Regions from separate parts of the Escherichia sp. MAL-1 genome, predicted to be linked through region 2. Evidence: riboswitches for the same ligand, from Rfam matches in the RefSeq annotation. Region 2 holds a riboswitch; each other region holds the start of a gene.

Region 1 (5,948 bases), 2.3 Mb from region 2:
TAGCATCCCAATACCCGCAACAATGCCGATAAATACAGCGTTAAAAAGTTGCAGCGTCATCAACGCCAGACGGCTATGAAATAAAATCAATCCGGTGTAAAACAGTACTCCTGCCGCCACTGCTATGACCATCATTCGCCGCTTACCATAACGTTTGACATAGTAGCCAGCCAGAATCATTGCTGGTATTTCCAGTCCAGCTGCCGTCCCCATCAGGAAACCCGCCAGTTTGTCTGGCAATCCTAACTCGCTACTGATCCACAACGGCATATCAATAATGTACATGGTGTTGCAGGTCCACATTAACGTCGAGGCGACAAATAACATCCGTACGTTACTATCCTGCCAGCCACCTTGCATTGATAAAGCATTTTCCGACGGCAGTTCTACCCGCGCCACAGACGGAAGCATAAATGCAATCAATACCAGACTGAGTGTGAATATCCCGGCGGCAATCGAAAACATCACCGTAAAGCCGTAATTCAACGCCAGCATAAAGGCCAACGGTGGACCGATAACCCATGCCAGAGAAAGCTGCGCACGCATCACCGAGCTAAACATCACCACTTCTCGCGCCGAGTTATCCGCATATTCCCGCGCCAGAGCAAATAACTGTGGCATTGCCGTATTGGCCAGAGATGCCAGAAGCACACCACAGGTGATAAGCGTCAGATAATGACGATTAAATGCAAACAATAGCGCATTGCCGATAGCCATCAAACAGCAAAATATAATCAGTTTTCGCCGATCGCCCTGACTGTCAGAACGTTTTGCCAACCAGAGGCTTACGCCGATCCCAGCAATAGCATTCACCGTATAAAAGAGTCCGATCCAGAAAGGTTGCGCGCCAACCTCACGACTCAGAAATAAGCTCAATGTAGGAGCCTGTAGCGCCCCGGCCACCCCCATCATAAAAGCGACCAGCATAAATGCCGCGTAAACACCGTTCATACGGCGAGCCATCGTCATTATCCAGATCATACGTTCCCTTTTTAGCGCGGCGAGAATAAAAAAAACCAGCAGGTATAATCTGCTGGCGGGTGATTTTACACCAATACTCAGTCACACATGATGCAGGCAAGTCAACTTTCAGAATTGCGGTCATCCCACTGCATCAGTCCTTCAAGCATGGTTAATCGTTGTGGGACGCTTAACCAACGCAACCAGCACAACTTCGCTGTCGCGGTAAAATAGTGCTGATAAAACTGACGCATGGGGCACCTCCTTGCTTCATCGTTAGGAATTATTGACTTAATATAGGGAAAATAAAATTGCTGTCTTTTGCGCAGGAGTTCCCCTTTTATGCCATCTGCTCGTCTGCAACAACAGTTCATCCGCCTGTGGCAATGCTGCGAGGGTAAATCGCAGGACACAACGCTCAACGAACTGGCAGCGTTATTGAGCTGCTCGCGTCGTCATATGCGTACCCTGCTCAACACCATGCAGGATCGCGGCTGGCTGACGTGGGAAGCGGAAGTCGGGCGCGGTAAACGCTCGCGTCTGACATTCCTCTATACCGGGCTGGCGCTTCAGCAACAGCGGGCGGAAGACCTGCTGGAGCAGGATCGTATCGACCAACTAGTACAGTTGGTTGGCGACAAAGCGACTGTGCGGCAAATGCTGGTTTCTCATCTGGGCCGCAGCTTCCGCCAGGGGCGGCACATCCTGCGCGTGCTCTACTATCGTCCGTTGCGTAATCTGCTACCTGGCAGCGCATTGCGCCGTTCCGAAACCCATATTGCCCGGCAAATCTTCAGTTCGCTAACGCGCATAAATGAGGAAAATGGGGAACTGGAAGCAGACATCGCCCACCACTGGCAGCAAATATCACCGCTTCACTGGCGTTTCTTTTTGCGTCCAGGAGTCCATTTTCATCATGGTCGTGAACTGGAAATGGACGACGTGATCGCCTCTTTAAAACGAATCAATACGCTGCCGCTCTATTCGCATATTGCTGACATTGTGTCGCCGACGCCCTGGACGCTGGATATCCATCTCACGCAACCGGACCGCTGGTTACCGTTATTGCTGGGGCAAGTTCCGGCGATGATCCTGCCGCGCGAATGGGAAACCCTCAGTAACTTTGCCAGCCATCCCATCGGCACCGGTCCGTATGCGGTGATCCGCAACAGCACCAATCAACTGAAAATTCAGGCATTCGATGACTTCTTCGGTTACCGGGCATTAATCGACGAAGTTAACGTCTGGGTTCTGCCGGAAATTGCCGACGAGCCAGCCGGAGGTCTGATGCTAAAAGGTCCACAGGGCGAGGAAAAAGAGATTGAAAGCCGCCTGGAGGAAGGTTGCTACTATTTACTATTCGACAGCCGCACCCATCGCGGGGCGAATCAGCAAGTCAGGGACTGGGTAAGCTATGTGCTTTCTCCAACTAATCTGGTCTATTTCGCTGAGGAACAGTACCAGCAACTGTGGTTCCCGGCTTATGGACTGCTCCCCCGTTGGCACCATGCCCGCACCATAAAGAGCGAAAAACCGGCTGGTCTGGAAAGCCTCACCCTAACCTTTTATCAGGATCACAGTGAGCATCGGGTGATTGCCGGGATCATGCAGCAGATTCTGGCAAGTCACCAGGTCACGCTGGAAATCAAAGAGATCGACTACGATCAGTGGCATACAGGAGAGATCGAAAGTGATATCTGGCTAAACAGCGCCAACTTTACCCTGCCGCTGGACTTCTCTGTTTTCGCACATTTATGCGAAGTGCCACTGCTACAACATTGCATTCCCATTGACTGGCAAGCCGACGCTGCTCGCTGGCGCAATGGCGAGATGAATCTGGCGAACTGGTGCCAGCAACTGGTCGCCAGCAAAGCGATGGTGCCATTATTGCACCACTGGCTGATCATTCAGGGGCAACGCAGTATGCGCGGCCTGCGCATGAACACCCTCGGCTGGTTCGATTTTAAATCAGCGTGGTTTGCGCCACCGGATCCATGATTGCTGGTTGATAACAAAATCACTACACTAACGCCGTTCTCAACGGGGTGCCACGCAAACGCGTGCGCTGAGAAAATACCCGTCGAACCTGATCCGGATAACGCCGGCGAAGGGATTTGAGGCTCCTTCTCAAGTCCTTTGCCACTCTTTTTTGAGGTGCAAAGTGTTAAAAAAATGTCTGCCCCTGCTGTTGCTGTGCACAGCGCCCGTTTTCGCTAAACCCGTTCTGACTGTTTATACCTACGATTCCTTCGCCGCCGACTGGGGGCCTGGTCCGGTGGTTAAAAAAGCCTTTGAAGCCGACTGTAATTGCGAACTGAAACTGGTGGCGCTGGAAGATGGCGTTTCGCTTCTCAACCGTCTACGGATGGAAGGCAAAAACAGCAAAGCCGATGTAGTTCTGGGGCTGGATAACAACCTGTTAGACGCCGCCAGTAAAACCGGACTGTTTGCCAAAAGCGGCGTGGCAGCGGATGCCATTAACGTTCCCGGCGGCTGGAATAATGACACTTTCGTACCGCTTGATTACGGCTACTTCGCCTTCGTCTACGACAAGAACAAACTGAAAAACCCGCCCCAAAGCCTGAAAGAGCTGGTTGAGAGCGATCAAAACTGGCGAGTGATTTATCAGGATCCGCGCACCAGTACGCCGGGGCTGGGTCTGCTGTTGTGGATGCAAAAAGTCTATGGCGATGACACCCCGCAGGCCTGGCAGAAACTGGCGAAGAAAACTGTCACCGTCACCAAAGGCTGGAGCGAAGCCTACGGCCTGTTTTTAAAAGGTGAAAGCGATCTGGTACTGAGTTACACCACCTCTCCGGCTTATCACATTCTCGAAGAGAAAAAAGATAACTACGCCGCCGCGAACTTTAGCGAAGGTCACTATCTGCAGGTGGAAGTCGCCGCCCGCACCGCTGCCAGCAAGCAGCCGGAGCTGGCGCAAAAATTTCTCCAGTTTATGGTTTCTCCGGCTTTCCAGAATGCGATCCCAACCGGCAACTGGATGTATCCGGTGGCAAATGTCACGCTGCCTGCCGGGTTTGAACAATTGACCAAACCAGCAACCACGCTGGAGTTCACGCCAGCCGAAGTGGCGGCACAACGTCAGGCATGGATTAGCGAATGGCAACGCGCCGTCAGCCGTTAATTCCCGGCTGGTTAATTCCAGGTGTAAGCGCCGCCACGCTGGTGGTAGCGGTTGCGCTCGCGGCGTTTCTCGCCCTGTGGTGGAACGCGCCGCAGGGTAACTGGGTGGCAATCTGGCAGGACAGCTACCTGTGGCATGTGGTGCGCTTCTCCTTCTGGCAGGCGTTTCTCTCGGCGCTGCTCTCTGTCGTACCCGCGATATTCCTCGCCCGCGCACTCTATCGCAGGCGCTTTCCGGGTCGGCTGGCGCTGTTGCGTCTGTGCGCAATGACCTTGATCCTCCCGGTGCTGGTTGCTGTTTTCGGCATTCTTAGCGTCTATGGTCGTCAGGGCTGGCTGGCATCGCTCTGCCAATCGCTCGGTCTGGAGTGGACCTTTTCGCCCTACGGCCTGCAAGGTATTTTGCTGGCGCACGTATTTTTTAATCTACCGATGGCGAGCCGCTTATTACTCCAGGCACTGGAAAACATTCCCGGCGAGCAACGTCAGCTTGCCGCCCAGCTTGGGATGCGCGGCTGGCATTTTTTCCGCTTCATCGAATGGCCGTGGCTACGGCGACAAATCCCGCCGGTTGCCGCGCTTATCTTTATGCTCTGTTTCGCCAGCTTCGCCACCGTGCTGTCGCTGGGCGGCGGTCCGCAGGCAACCACTATCGAGCTGGCAATCTATCAGGCGCTGAGTTACGACTACGATCCTGCCCGCGCGGCGATGCTGGCGCTGATCCAGATGGTGTGTTGCCTCGGGTTGGTGCTGCTGAGTCAGCGATTGAGTAAGGCCATTGCGCCAGGCACCACGCTGCTGCAAGGCTGGCGCGACCCGGACGATCGTCTGCATAGCCGCATTTGCGACACGGTGTTAATTGTGCTGGCGCTGCTGCTGTTGCTGCCACCGTTGCTGGCGGTGATCGTCGATGGGCTAAATCGCCAGTTGCCGGAAGTGCTGGCACAACCGGTGCTGTGGCAGGCGCTGTGGACCTCGTTGCGTATTGCGCTGGCGGCAGGTGTATTGTGCGTAGTGCTGACCATGATGCTGCTATGGAGCAGTCGCGAACTTCGGGCGCGGCAGAAAATGCTGGCGGGTCAGGCGCTGGAGATGAGCGGCATGTTGATTCTCGCCATGCCGGGGATTGTGCTGGCTACCGGCTTCTTTTTACTGCTCAACAACACCATTGGCCTGCCGCAATCTGCTGACGGCATTGTGATTTTCACCAATGCGTTAATGGCGATCCCTTATGCGCTGAAAGTACTGGAAAACCCGATGCGCGATATCACCGCCCGCTACAGTATGTTGTGTCAGTCGCTGGGCATTGAAGGCTGGTCGCGCTTAAAAGTGGTCGAGCTGCGCGCCCTGAAACGTCCACTGGCGCAGGCGCTGGCTTTTGCCTGCGTGCTGTCGATTGGTGATTTTGGCGTAGTGGCGTTGTTCGGTAACGATGATTTCCGTACCCTGCCGTTTTATCTCTACCAGCAAATTGGCTCCTATCGCAGCCAGGACGGTGCGGTCACCGCGTTAATTCTGCTACTACTCTGTTTTCTGCTGTTTACCGTGATTGAAAAACTACCGGGGCGAAATGTTAAAACTGACTGATATCACCTGGCTTTATCACCATTTGCCGATGCGTTTTAGCTTAACGGTAGAACGCGGCGAGCAGGTGGCAATCCTCGGGCCAAGCGGCGCGGGTAAAAGTACCCTGCTGAATTTGATCGCCGGTTTTCTGACGCCAGCCAGCGGTTCGCTGACTATCGACGGCGTTGATCACACCACGACGCCGCCGTCACGCCGTCCGGTGTCGATGCTGTTTCAGGAAAACAACCTGTTCAGTCACCTGACGGTCGCGCAGAACA
Region 2 (5,948 bases):
GCCGTATTACTGGGCAATGCAGTGGCGTCGTGGGTTGTCGGGCATCGCGGCGGTGATTGTGCGCCAACGCGCGAGGAACTACTCCTCGCACACAAAAACGTATAGATCGCTGCGACAGTGGCTAATGCTGTACTCAATAGGCCGTTGCTGTTGGTCAAGCGCCACTTGCTTGATCACCAGCACCGGTATTTTGCTATCTAACTGAATATGTGACTGAAACTCGGCATCCGGCATCCGGGCGCTAACGCGGGAACGCGTACGTTGTGGGTAAATGTGCTGGCTGCGGAAATAGTCATAAAGTGAAATCCCGATGGCATCAACATCATGAATTAAATGCGCCGGAACCCACGATTCCTCAATCGATACCGCTTCTTCATCGACATAGCGAATACGCTTAAGCAAAAAGACATCACTTCCTGCTTCGACCGCCAGCTGCTGCGCGACTTCTTCGGGACATTTCACGACACGCTTGTTAACCCATAGCGTATCGGGCTTTTTCCCGCGCAATACCACCTGCTGAGAAAAACCTCGCGCTTCTTTCAACGAGTATTCGAAGATGTTGTTGATCTGCGTGCCGTAACCGCGCGAACGCGTCACCACACCCTCTTCTTCCAGCGCCTGCATCGCCTTGCGCACCGTAATGCGCGAAACGCCGGTTAACTGACTTAAATCACGCTCACCGGGCAAAATATTGCCATGCTCCAGCACCCCGCTGCGCACGGCATTTTTTACCGTTTCGGCAAACTTAATATAAAGCGGCGTGTTATCCGCCGCTAAAATACGTTCGTTCAGTTGGGCAATCAGCTGGGTATGCGCTTGTTCCATTTGTCTTTTTCCTGCCAGGGAGTCTGGTGGGAGTATATCACTGCTTCTTATTTAAGGCGTTTCTTTAATCCCATCAACGAATCCCTGCAACTCCTCCACCGTGCCATTAAACACATTAAAATCCACCGGACCATTGATGCCATCTACCTGTCCACGGTCGGAATGCTGCCAGAAGCGCCAGGCCATGCCGTCATTGTCCGGACGACGTTGATAGTAGTGAGCCACCCACCACGGATATTCATTGAAATAGCCCGCCAGATTCGTGTGATAAAAAACGGCTCCTGAGTAAATAATCTGCTTTTTCCCCGTACTTTTTTCGACCATTTTTAGCCACTGACTTACCCTCTTGCGTAATTCTTTTGCCGATAATTTTCCTCGCTCTTCTACGTCCAGTACCGCAGGGAAATCGCCTTGTGAGAAATCTACCGTTTGCAGAAATAATCGCACCTGAACCGGTGCTGCTACCGACGGGGAGAAATAATGATATGCCCCGCGCAGCAGGCCATTTTCGCGGCTTAGTTGCCAGTTACGCGAAAAATAGGGGTCCACCAGCTTTTCTCCTTCCGTCGCCTTAATAAAAGCAAACTGTAAGCGGATACCGTTGTCGCGCATTTTTGCCACCCGCTGCCAGTCGATCCGCTCCTGCCAGCGCGAAACATCTATTCCGTGAATGGTGTAACTGGCAGGAATGCGAATAGCGAAAGATTTAACCGGGCGATAACCGTAGAAGTGGATGTAGTCTGTAATCTGAACTGCTGTCGAATAGAAAAAATTCACCGTCTGACGCGGATAAATTGCAACGATGGAAATTAGCCCAAGAGCGCATAATAGAGAGGTGAGTTTTTTTCGACTGGTAATTCTTAGCTGCATTGGTTTCATCCCTGAATGTCAGTGCCAAAGGCTGACAATAACCAAAGCAGCTATAGTACGGTGCTCACCACCAGGCGTGGAAGTGGTGAACCGGACCAATACCGTGACCAACTTCCAGCGTGTCGGCCTGGGCTAACGCCGATGAAAGCCAGCTTTTTGCCTCCTGTACGGTGTCAGCCCAGTTTGTATGGCGCGGGCGTAGTGCAGCCAACGCCGCAGAGAGTGTACAACCAGTGCCGTGGGTGTTTTTGGTCATAATGCGCGGTGCGGTAAACCGTTGTTCACCCTCGCGGGTAAACAGCCAGTCCGGGCTTTGCTCATCATCCAGATGACCACCTTTCATTAGCACTGCGCCACAGCCCATCGCCAACAGCGATCGCCCTTGTTCCAGCATTTCCTGTTCGGTGCGCGCGTGTGGCGCGTCGAGCAAGGCGGCAGCTTCGGGCAAGTTTGGCGTTATTAATGAAACCTGTGGCAATAATCGACTGCGCAGCGTAGCAACCGCCGAAGGTGAAAGCAGCGGGTCGCCGCTTTTTGCCAGCATAACGGTGTCGAGTACCACGTTTTGGATCTGATAACGTTGCAACCGTTCTGCCACCGCTTCAACAATATCGGTTTCCGCCAGCATACCGATTTTAGTGGTATCGATTCGCACATCGCTGAACACCGAATCGAGCTGGGCGGCGACAAAATCAGGCTCAATGCGATACACCGACTGTACGCCACGGGTATTTTGCGCCACCAGTGCAGTAATAACTGAGCAACCATAAGCGCCAAGTGCCGAGAAGGTTTTAAGATCGGCCTGAATCCCCGCACCACCACTCGGATCAGTACCGGCAATCGTCAGAGCGTTAATTCGTTTCATGCCTGCACCTCCTGCGTCAATTGCCAGAGCGCATCAAGGAAATGTGGAACAAAACTGCCTGGCCCCTCGCTTCTGGCGACTGCGCGTTCTCCGGCTTGTTTCATCCAGTGACAGGCAGATGCGACATTTTCCAGCGTATCGCCTGGTAACGCACAGCAGGCAGCGACAACCGCCGATAATGCACAGCCAGTTCCTACCACTTTGGTCATTAACGGATCACCACCGTGAATACCAATGATACGATGTCCATCGGTAACATAATCCATCTCGCCAGTGACCACGACGATTGCGCCAGTTTCCCGTGCCAGTGTTTGTGCAGCGGGTATCGCGTTAGCTGCGGCGTCAGTGGTATCCACTCCCCGTCCGCCATTAGCAATGCCAGCTAATGCCATGATTTCCGAAGCATTACCACGTATCGCTGCCGGTTTAAAAGATAAAAGTTCATGACAAAAATGGCGGCGATAATCGAGCGCACCCACCGCTACTGGATCAAGCGTCCAGGGTGTTTGAGAGCTTTTTGCTTGCTCAACGGCAGCACGCATCGCCTGAGCGCGTGGCTGCGTCAGTGTGCCAACGTTAATCAACAAGGCACTGGCGATAGCCGCAAACTGACTGGCCTCTTCGGTTTCGATAACCATCGCTGGCAATGCACCGAGCGCCAGCAAGGTATTGGCGGTAAAGGTTTGCACCACATCATTGGTCATGCAGTGCACAAGAGGGGAATGTTGGTGAAAAAGGTGTAACGCGTGCGCAGATTGCGCTGAACCCAGCAGGTCGACTTGCATAGTTTGCTCCTGCCATAACGTGAAGAAGCAATGACCTGGTGGTCCGTGACTTCCCTACGCTGGCATTATCCAGATCAGGTGATACGGGTATTTCTCAGCCTTCACGCAGAAGGGCACCCCGAGTCGTTTGGTTGCGATGATAAATCGCAGAGGAGGATGGTAATGTCCAGCGCACGCGTTGTAAACGAGGAAAAACGGCAGTTTTACAATCGCGTTAATAAATTATTTGATATATGAATCCAGCACCTTCAGAACGACATCCAGATCTTCTTCACGTTTTAGCTCATCCCCCTGGTGAACGATGTGTTCCGTCAGATGACCTTTAATCACTTCCCGCATCAGACCGTTTACCGCGCCACGGATAGCAGCAATCTGTTGTAAAACTGCAGCGCATTCGTGCGGCTCGTCGAGCATTTTCTTGAGCGCCACGACCTGGCCCTGAATCTTACTGGCACGCGCTTTCAGTTTCTGTTTATCACGGATTGTATGAGACATGGCAACACCTGGTTAACAAGAATATGAAAAATCATAGCACTATTAATCTACTGGGGGGTAGTATCAGGTACTGGGGGGGAGTAGAATCAGATTGCCGAATTAATACTAAGAATTATTATCATGACCGAATTTACAACTCTTCTTCAGCAAGGAAACGCCTGGTTCTTCATCCCCAGCGCCATCTTACTTGGTGCGCTTCATGGCCTGGAACCAGGGCACTCAAAAACGATGATGGCGGCGTTTATCATCGCCATCAAAGGCACCATTAAACAAGCGGTGATGCTCGGACTGGCAGCAACTATTTCGCATACCGCAGTGGTCTGGTTAATTGCCTTTGGCGGGATGGTGATCAGCAAGCGCTTTACTGCTCAATCAGCAGAACCGTGGCTCCAGCTGATTTCCGCAGTGATCATTATTAGCACCGCGTTCTGGATGTTCTGGCGTACCTGGCGCGGCGAACGCAACTGGCTGGAGAATATGCACGGGCATGATTATGAGCATCATCATCACGATCACGAACATGGCGAGTATCAGGATGCCCATGCACGAGCCCATGCCAATGACATTAAACGACGCTTTGATGGTAGAGAGGTCACCAACTGGCAAATTTTGTTATTTGGCTTAACCGGTGGCCTTATCCCCTGCCCGGCAGCAATTACCGTGCTGTTGATATGCATTCAGTTGAAAGCCCTGACACTGGGCGCAACACTGGTCGTCAGTTTCAGCATTGGCCTGGCGTTAACGCTTGTCACCGTAGGCGTTGGCGCAGCAATCAGCGTTCAGCAGGTCGCAAAACGCTGGAGCGGATTTAACACTCTCGCTAAACGCGCCCCCTATTTTTCCAGTCTGTTGATTGGCTTAGTCGGTGTGTATATGGGCGTACATGGCTTCATGGGCATAATGCGATAACTCAATCCTTTAGGCTTGCATGTTATCTTCAGCCCAGGATGATTCTTAAATCAGCTATTTCCGCTGACTCTCTGCTCGCTAAGGATGCTTTTAGGGCATCCTTTCATTTACACTTTTTACGAAATCATGGGATCACTAACAAAATATCGCTTGTCAGTTATATTGTATGGCAGGAAAGATATGCGACTGATATTACAGATCCCCAAAGTGGAGAGTTTATGACCATTAAAAATAAGATGTTGCTGGGTGCGCTTTTGCTGGTTACCAGTGCCGCCTGGGCCGCACCAGCCACCGCGGGTTCGACCAATACCTCGGGAATTTCTAAGTATGAGTTAAGTAGTTTCATTGCTGACTTTAAGCATTTCAAACCAGGGGACACCGTACCAGAAATGTACCGTACCGATGAGTACAACATTAAGCAGTGGCAGTTGCGTAACCTGCCCGCGCCTGATGCCGGGACGCACTGGACCTATATGGGTGGCGCGTACGTGTTGATCAGCGACACCGACGGTAAAATCATTAAAGCCTACGACGGTGAGATTTTTTATCATCGCTAAAAAAAGCCCCCTCATCATGAGGGGGAAATGCAGACACCTTGTTATTTTTTATTATTAGCCACTTGCTCGTCTTGCTTGTTATTAGTCGTATTTCACGTTGATTAATGCGGTTGCCTCCAGTGCGCCAGATTTAACTTTGTTTGTATCGTAGACGTAGTAACTGGCTGTTATCGGAATTGAAACCGTTGTATCTGTAAGTTTTGACTTCGCCGCAACTTCCTTTAAATTTGTATATCCTTTACTGCTGTTAGTGATATTTAAAAGTGTGACTGGCGAACCATTACTTTCAAGAATAAATCCTACGCCATTATCTTCCGCACCTTTCAGTATTGTGTTGCTGTTGGTTAACAAGTCAGAACTTGATAAATACACCTGCATTTTCCGTGATGTTTGATTTTGTTGACCTAATAAATTTTTACAACGCAGAATAATATCCCCTTGTTTACTATTTATTGTTGCTTTGTTACCTGTGGCTGGTAATTGTGAAACGGGAATACTGTCTAAAGTAATTAATAAATCGTCCGGTTTGCAGGTTGTGGTTATCGGGTTGTATGACAATGTCAGATTAAAGGAATAGACACCTGCATTTTGTGCCAATGCATTTCTGTAGCTATTTACACATGCATCCCGGTGATGCTGCCA
Region 3 (5,948 bases), 2.1 Mb from region 2:
CTTCGCCGTGACCGAAACCTGCAAGTATAGTCGCTACTTCTTCTTCAATGCGGGCAGGCGGCGCGTACAGCATCGACGGATCCATATTACCCTGCAACGCGACTTTATTGCCCACACGGCGGCGCGCATCGGCGATATCCGTTGTCCAGTCGAGGCCCAACGCATCGCAACCGGTTTCTGCCATCGCTTCCAGCCACTGTCCGCCGCCTTTGGTAAACAGCGTGACCGGTACGCGGCGACCGTCGTTTTCACGCAGTAAACCATCAACAATTTTATGCATGTAATAGAGCGAGAACTGTTGATAATCGCGCCCGGTAAGCACACCGCCCCAGGTGTCGAAAATCATCACTGCCTGAGCACCGGCTTTAATCTGCGCATTCAGATACAAAGTGACGCTTTTCGCCAGTTTATCGAGTAGAGCGTGCAGCGCCTGCGGATCGGCATACATCATTTTTTTGATCACGGTGAACGCTTTGCTGCTGCCGCCTTCCACCATGTAGGTCGCCAGCGTCCACGGGCTGCCGGAAAAACCAATCAGCGGCACTTCGCCTTTCAGTTCGCGACGAATGGTACGCACCGCGTTCATCACGTAACCCAGCTCATCTTCCGGGTCCGGAATTGGCAGTTTATCGACGTCGGCTTTGCAGGTGACTGGCGAGGTAAAACGCGGACCTTCTCCGGCTTCAAAATAGAGCCCTAACCCCATCGCGTCCGGCACGGTGAGGATATCGGAAAAGAGGATCGCCGCATCCAGCGGGTAGCGACGCAGCGGTTGCAAAGTCACTTCGCACGCCAGCTCGGCGTTTTTGCACAGCGACATAAAATCGCCCGCCTGGGCGCGCGTGGCTTTATATTCCGGTAGATAGCGACCCGCCTGGCGCATCATCCATACTGGAGTGACATCAACGGGCTGGCGCAGCAGCGCCCGCAGATAACGATCGTTTTTAAGTTCGGTCATTTTGGCTGTTCCTTAGTGCGTCAGGCGGTCAGTGTATCATCACTCATACTCTGCCCGACACATCGCCACAGTATCTTCTATCAGACGGCGCGCTACGGTGCCGGGCGGCGGGAGTAACGGCAAATCGTCATAGCGATACCAGTTCGCCTCAAGCAATTCTTTCGGGTCGATCACGATGTCGCCGCTGTCATATTCCGCCATAAACGCGGTCATTAAAGACTGAGGAAACGGCCACGGCTGGGAAGTCACATAACGCAAGTTTTTAACTTTAATTCCGCTCTCTTCCATCACTTCCCGCGCGACCGCCTGCTCGAGGGTTTCGCCCACTTCGACGAATCCGGCAAGTACCGTATGGACACCGTTACGATGGCGGGTATGCTGGGCGAGGAGGATCGAATCATCGCGACGGATGGCAACAATAATGCAGGGGGCGATTTGCGGGTAGTAACGCTCACGGCAATGGCTGCACAGCATCGCCCATTCGGTTTTGCTCGGATACATTTCATGCCCGCAGTAACCACAGTATTTATGCGATCGGTAAAACTCCGCCAGTTGTACGCCTCGTCCGGCCAGTTGAAACAGCCCAACATCGAGATCAATGACCTGACGTACCGACCCCATATCGTGACGCCGCTGCTGTTGTACTAACCAAACAGGTTCCCCCTGCCATTCGCCGATTTGTAGTGCGCGCTGACCCACAAGATCGAAATTTGCCGCTTCGCCATATGGCAATTCTCCCTTCGGCAACCATAATTTTTGTTCATGGCTGACGACCCACCAGCCGTGATCTAATTTTTCAATTATACGATCCATAGCTCTTGCACTACCTTTGCATCACTGGCATGTTTAACATGGTTTTTACATTTCTCACTGAGCAGTTTTTGAATACAAACTTGCGGAGTCAATCATGCTTAACCAGCTCGATAACCTGACGGAGCGCGTCAGAGGAAGTAACAAACTGGTTGATCGCTGGCTACATGTACGTAAGCATCTGCTCGTGGCTTACTACAATCTGGTTGGCATTAAGCCTGGCAAAGAATCGTACATGAGGCTAAACGAAAAAGCCCTTGATGATTTTTGTCAGAGCCTGGTCGATTACTTGTCTGCCGGACATTTCAGTATTTATGAGCGCATTCTTCATAAGCTGGAAGGCAACGGGCAACTCGCGCGCGCCGCGAAGATTTGGCCGCAACTCGAAGCCAATACCCAACAGATTATGGATTACTACGATTCCAGCCTGGAAACCGCCATCGATCATGATAATTACCTTGAGTTTCAACAGGTTTTATCTGACATCGGCGAGGCGCTGGAAGCGCGCTTTGTGCTGGAAGATAAGCTGATTCTGCTGGTGCTTGACGCCGCCCGCGTCAAACATCCTGCTTGAGTTCTGCGCTGTTAACGCGTAATTTACATTCAACGCCCCGTTTGTGGGGGCTAATTTCTTGTCGGAGTGCCTTAACTGGCTGAGACCGTTTATTCGGGATCCGCGGAACCTGATCAGGCTAATACCTGCGAAGGGAACAAGAGTTAATCTGCTATCGCATCGCCTTTGCGGCGATCGTCTCTTGCTTCATCCGTCGTCTGACAAGCCACGTCCTTAACTTTTTGGAATGAGCTATGTCTGCAACAAAACTGACCCGCCGCGAACAGCGCGCCCAGGCCCAACATTTTATCGACACCCTGGAAGGCACCGCCTTTCCCAACTCAAAACGCATTTATATCACTGGCACACAACCCGGCGTGCGCGTGCCGATGCGTGAGATCCAGCTTAGCCCGACGCTAATTGGCGGCAGCAAAGAACAGCCGCAGTACGAAGAAAACGAAGCGATTCCGGCCTACGACACCTCCGGCCCGTATGGCGATCCGCAGATTGCCATTAACGTGCAGCAAGGGCTGGCAAAACTACGCCAGCCATGGATCGATGCGCGCGGCGATACCGAAGAACTTACCGTGCGCAGTTCCGATTACACTAAAGCGCGGCTGGCAGATGATGGCCTCGACGAGCTACGTTTTAGCGGCTTATTAACGCCAAAACGCGCCAAAACAGGACGCCGCGTCACCCAACTGCACTACGCCCGCCAGGGCATCATCACACCGGAAATGGAATTCATCGCCATCCGCGAGAATATGGGCCGCGAGCGCATCCGTAGCGAAGTTTTACGCCACCAGCATCCGGGAATGAGCTTTGGCGCACGTCTGCCGGAAAATATCACTGCGGAATTTGTCCGTGATGAAGTTGCTGCCGGACGTGCGATTATCCCGGCCAACATTAATCATCCGGAATCGGAGCCGATGATTATTGGCCGTAACTTCCTGGTAAAAGTTAACGCCAATATCGGCAACTCAGCGGTCACCTCTTCCATCGAAGAAGAAGTGGAAAAGCTGGTATGGTCCACCCGCTGGGGAGCGGATACGGTGATGGATCTCTCCACCGGTCGCTATATTCACGAAACCCGCGAGTGGATTTTGCGTAACAGCCCGGTGCCGATCGGTACAGTGCCGATCTACCAAGCGCTGGAGAAGGTTAACGGGATCGCCGAAGATCTTACCTGGGAAGCGTTCCGCGACACGCTGCTGGAACAGGCCGAGCAAGGTGTGGATTACTTCACTATCCATGCGGGCGTACTGCTGCGCTATGTGCCGATGACCGCGAAACGCCTGACCGGTATCGTCTCTCGCGGCGGTTCGATTATGGCGAAATGGTGCCTCTCCCATCATCAGGAAAATTTCCTCTATCAACACTTCCGCGAAATTTGTGAAATCTGTGCCGCTTATGACGTTTCGCTGTCGCTGGGCGACGGTCTGCGCCCCGGTTCTATTCAGGACGCCAACGATGAAGCGCAGTTTGCCGAGCTGCATACGCTGGGCGAACTGACCAAAATTGCCTGGGAATATGACGTGCAGGTGATGATTGAAGGCCCAGGCCACGTGCCGATGCAGATGATCCGCCGCAATATGACCGAGGAGTTAGAGCACTGCCACGAAGCGCCGTTTTACACTCTGGGGCCGCTAACTACCGATATTGCGCCGGGCTATGACCACTTCACGTCGGGGATTGGTGCGGCGATGATTGGCTGGTTTGGCTGCGCGATGCTCTGTTACGTAACGCCAAAAGAGCATCTGGGTCTGCCCAATAAAGAAGATGTTAAGCAGGGGCTTATCACCTATAAGATTGCCGCCCACGCCGCTGACCTGGCGAAAGGGCATCCGGGCGCGCAAATTCGCGATAACGCCATGTCGAAAGCCCGCTTCGAATTTCGCTGGGAAGACCAGTTTAATCTGGCCCTCGACCCGTTTACCGCCCGCGCTTATCACGATGAAACCCTGCCGCAAGAGTCAGGTAAAGTCGCCCATTTTTGCTCCATGTGTGGGCCGAAATTCTGCTCGATGAAAATCAGCCAGGAAGTGCGTGATTACGCCGCCACGCAAACTATTGAAATGGGAATGGCGGATATGTCGGAGAACTTCCGTGCCAGAGGCGGAGAAATCTACCTGCGTAAGGAGGAAGCGTGATGTATCAGCCTGATTTTCCTCCTGTACCTTTTCGTTCAGGACTGTACCCGGTGGTGGACAGTGTACAGTGGATCGAACGTCTGTTGGATGCAGGCGTACGTACTCTCCAGCTACGCATCAAAGATCGGCGCGATGAAGAGGTGGAAGCCGATGTCGTGGCGGCAATTGCGCTGGGCCGCCGCTATAACGCGCGATTGTTTATCAACGATTACTGGCGGCTGGCGATCAAGCATCAGGCGTATGGCGTCCATTTGGGGCAGGAAGATTTGCAAGCCACCGATCTCAATGCCATCCGCGCGGCAGGCCTGCGGCTGGGCGTTTCGACACATGACGATATGGAAATCGACGTCGCGCTGGCAGCACGCCCCTCTTATATCGCGCTGGGACATGTGTTCCCGACGCAAACCAAACAGATGCCTTCTGCACCGCAGGGGCTGGAACAGCTGGCACGGCATGTTGAGCGACTGGCGGATTATCCCACCGTGGCGATTGGCGGTATCAGTCTGGCACGCGCGCCTGCGGTGATAGCAACGGGTGTCGGCAGTATCGCCGTCGTCAGCGCCATTACTCAAGCCGCAGACTGGCGTTTGGCAACGGCACAGTTGCTGGAAATTGCAGGAGTTGGCGATGAATGACCGTGACTTTATGCGTTATAGCCGCCAAATCCTGCTCGACGATATCGCTCTGGACGGGCAGCAAAAACTGCTCGACAGCCAGGTGCTGATTATCGGTCTGGGCGGGCTGGGTACACCTGCTGCGCTGTACCTGGCGGGCGCTGGCGTCGGGACGCTGGTACTGGCAGATGACGACGATGTGCATTTAAGCAATCTGCAACGACAAATCCTCTTTACCACTGAAGATATCGATCGCCCGAAATCGCAGGTCAGCCAACAGCGACTGACACAGTTGAATCCCGACATTCAACTGACAGCATTACAACAACGGTTAACGGGTGAGGCGTTAAAAGATGCGGTTGCACGGGCCGATGTGGTGCTCGACTGTACCGACAATATGGCGACTCGCCAGGAGATTAATGCCGCCTGCGTGGCACTCAACACGCCGCTTATCACCGCCAGCGCGGTCGGATTTGGCGGTCAGTTGATGGTACTGACGCCGCCCTGGGAGCAGGGGTGTTACCGCTGCCTGTGGCCAGATAACCAGGAGCCAGAACGCAACTGCCGCACGGCGGGCGTGGTTGGCCCGGTGGTCGGGGTTATGGGCACTTTGCAGGCACTGGAAGCCATTAAGTTATTAAGCGGTATAGAGACACCTGCGGGAGAACTCCGACTGTTCGACGGTAAATCCAGCCAGTGGCGCAGCCTGGCGTTGCGCCGCGCCAGTGGTTGCCCGGTATGCGGAGGAAGCAATGCAGATCCTGTTTAACGATCAAGCGATGCAGTGCGCCGCCGGGCAAACTGTTCACGAACTACTGGAGCAACTCGACCAACGACAAGCGGGCGCGGCTCTGGCGATTAAT

What was found. Region 2 has a riboswitch for thiamine pyrophosphate ahead of thiM (hydroxyethylthiazole kinase). Riboswitches for the same ligand answer to the same signal wherever they lie in the genome.
Region 1: another riboswitch for thiamine pyrophosphate. It lies ahead of thiB (thiamine ABC transporter substrate binding subunit); the one in region 2 lies ahead of thiM (hydroxyethylthiazole kinase).
Region 3: another riboswitch for thiamine pyrophosphate. It lies ahead of thiC (phosphomethylpyrimidine synthase ThiC); the one in region 2 lies ahead of thiM (hydroxyethylthiazole kinase).

Annotation. Positions count from the first base shown of each region.
Region 1 covers NZ_CM129609.1:4,072,848-4,078,795, forward strand. The annotation lists gene setA (sugar efflux transporter SetA) at 1-981, opposite strand, end outside; gene sgrT (glucose uptake inhibitor SgrT) at 1,083-1,214, opposite strand; gene sgrR (DNA-binding transcriptional regulator SgrR) at 1,303-2,958, shown strand; TPP riboswitch at 2,992-3,091, shown strand; gene thiB (thiamine ABC transporter substrate binding subunit) at 3,122-4,105, shown strand; gene thiP (thiamine/thiamine pyrophosphate ABC transporter permease ThiP) at 4,081-5,691, shown strand; gene thiQ (thiamine ABC transporter ATP-binding protein ThiQ) at 5,675-5,948, shown strand, end outside.
Region 2 covers NZ_CM129609.1:1,777,205-1,783,152, reverse strand. The annotation lists gene ACU8XX_RS08585 (carbohydrate kinase family protein) at 1-105, shown strand, start outside; gene ACU8XX_RS08580 (GntR family transcriptional regulator) at 79-825, opposite strand; gene ACU8XX_RS08575 (glycoside hydrolase family 25 protein) at 877-1,695, opposite strand; gene thiD (bifunctional hydroxymethylpyrimidine kinase/phosphomethylpyrimidine kinase) at 1,760-2,560, opposite strand; gene thiM (hydroxyethylthiazole kinase) at 2,557-3,345, opposite strand; TPP riboswitch at 3,380-3,476, opposite strand; gene rcnR (Ni(II)/Co(II)-binding transcriptional repressor RcnR) at 3,568-3,840, opposite strand; gene rcnA (nickel/cobalt efflux protein RcnA) at 3,961-4,749, shown strand; gene rcnB (Ni(II)/Co(II) efflux transporter accessory subunit RcnB) at 4,968-5,306, shown strand; partial or broken gene ACU8XX_RS08545 (fimbrial protein) at 5,388-5,933, opposite strand.
Region 3 covers NZ_CM129609.1:4,632,354-4,638,301, forward strand. The annotation lists gene hemE (uroporphyrinogen decarboxylase) at 1-958, opposite strand, end outside; gene nudC (NAD(+) diphosphatase) at 998-1,771, opposite strand; gene rsd (sigma D regulator) at 1,866-2,342, shown strand; TPP riboswitch at 2,395-2,495, shown strand; gene thiC (phosphomethylpyrimidine synthase ThiC) at 2,576-4,471, shown strand; gene thiE (thiamine phosphate synthase) at 4,471-5,106, shown strand; gene thiF (thiazole biosynthesis adenylyltransferase ThiF) at 5,099-5,854, shown strand; gene thiS (sulfur carrier protein ThiS) at 5,838-5,948, shown strand, end outside.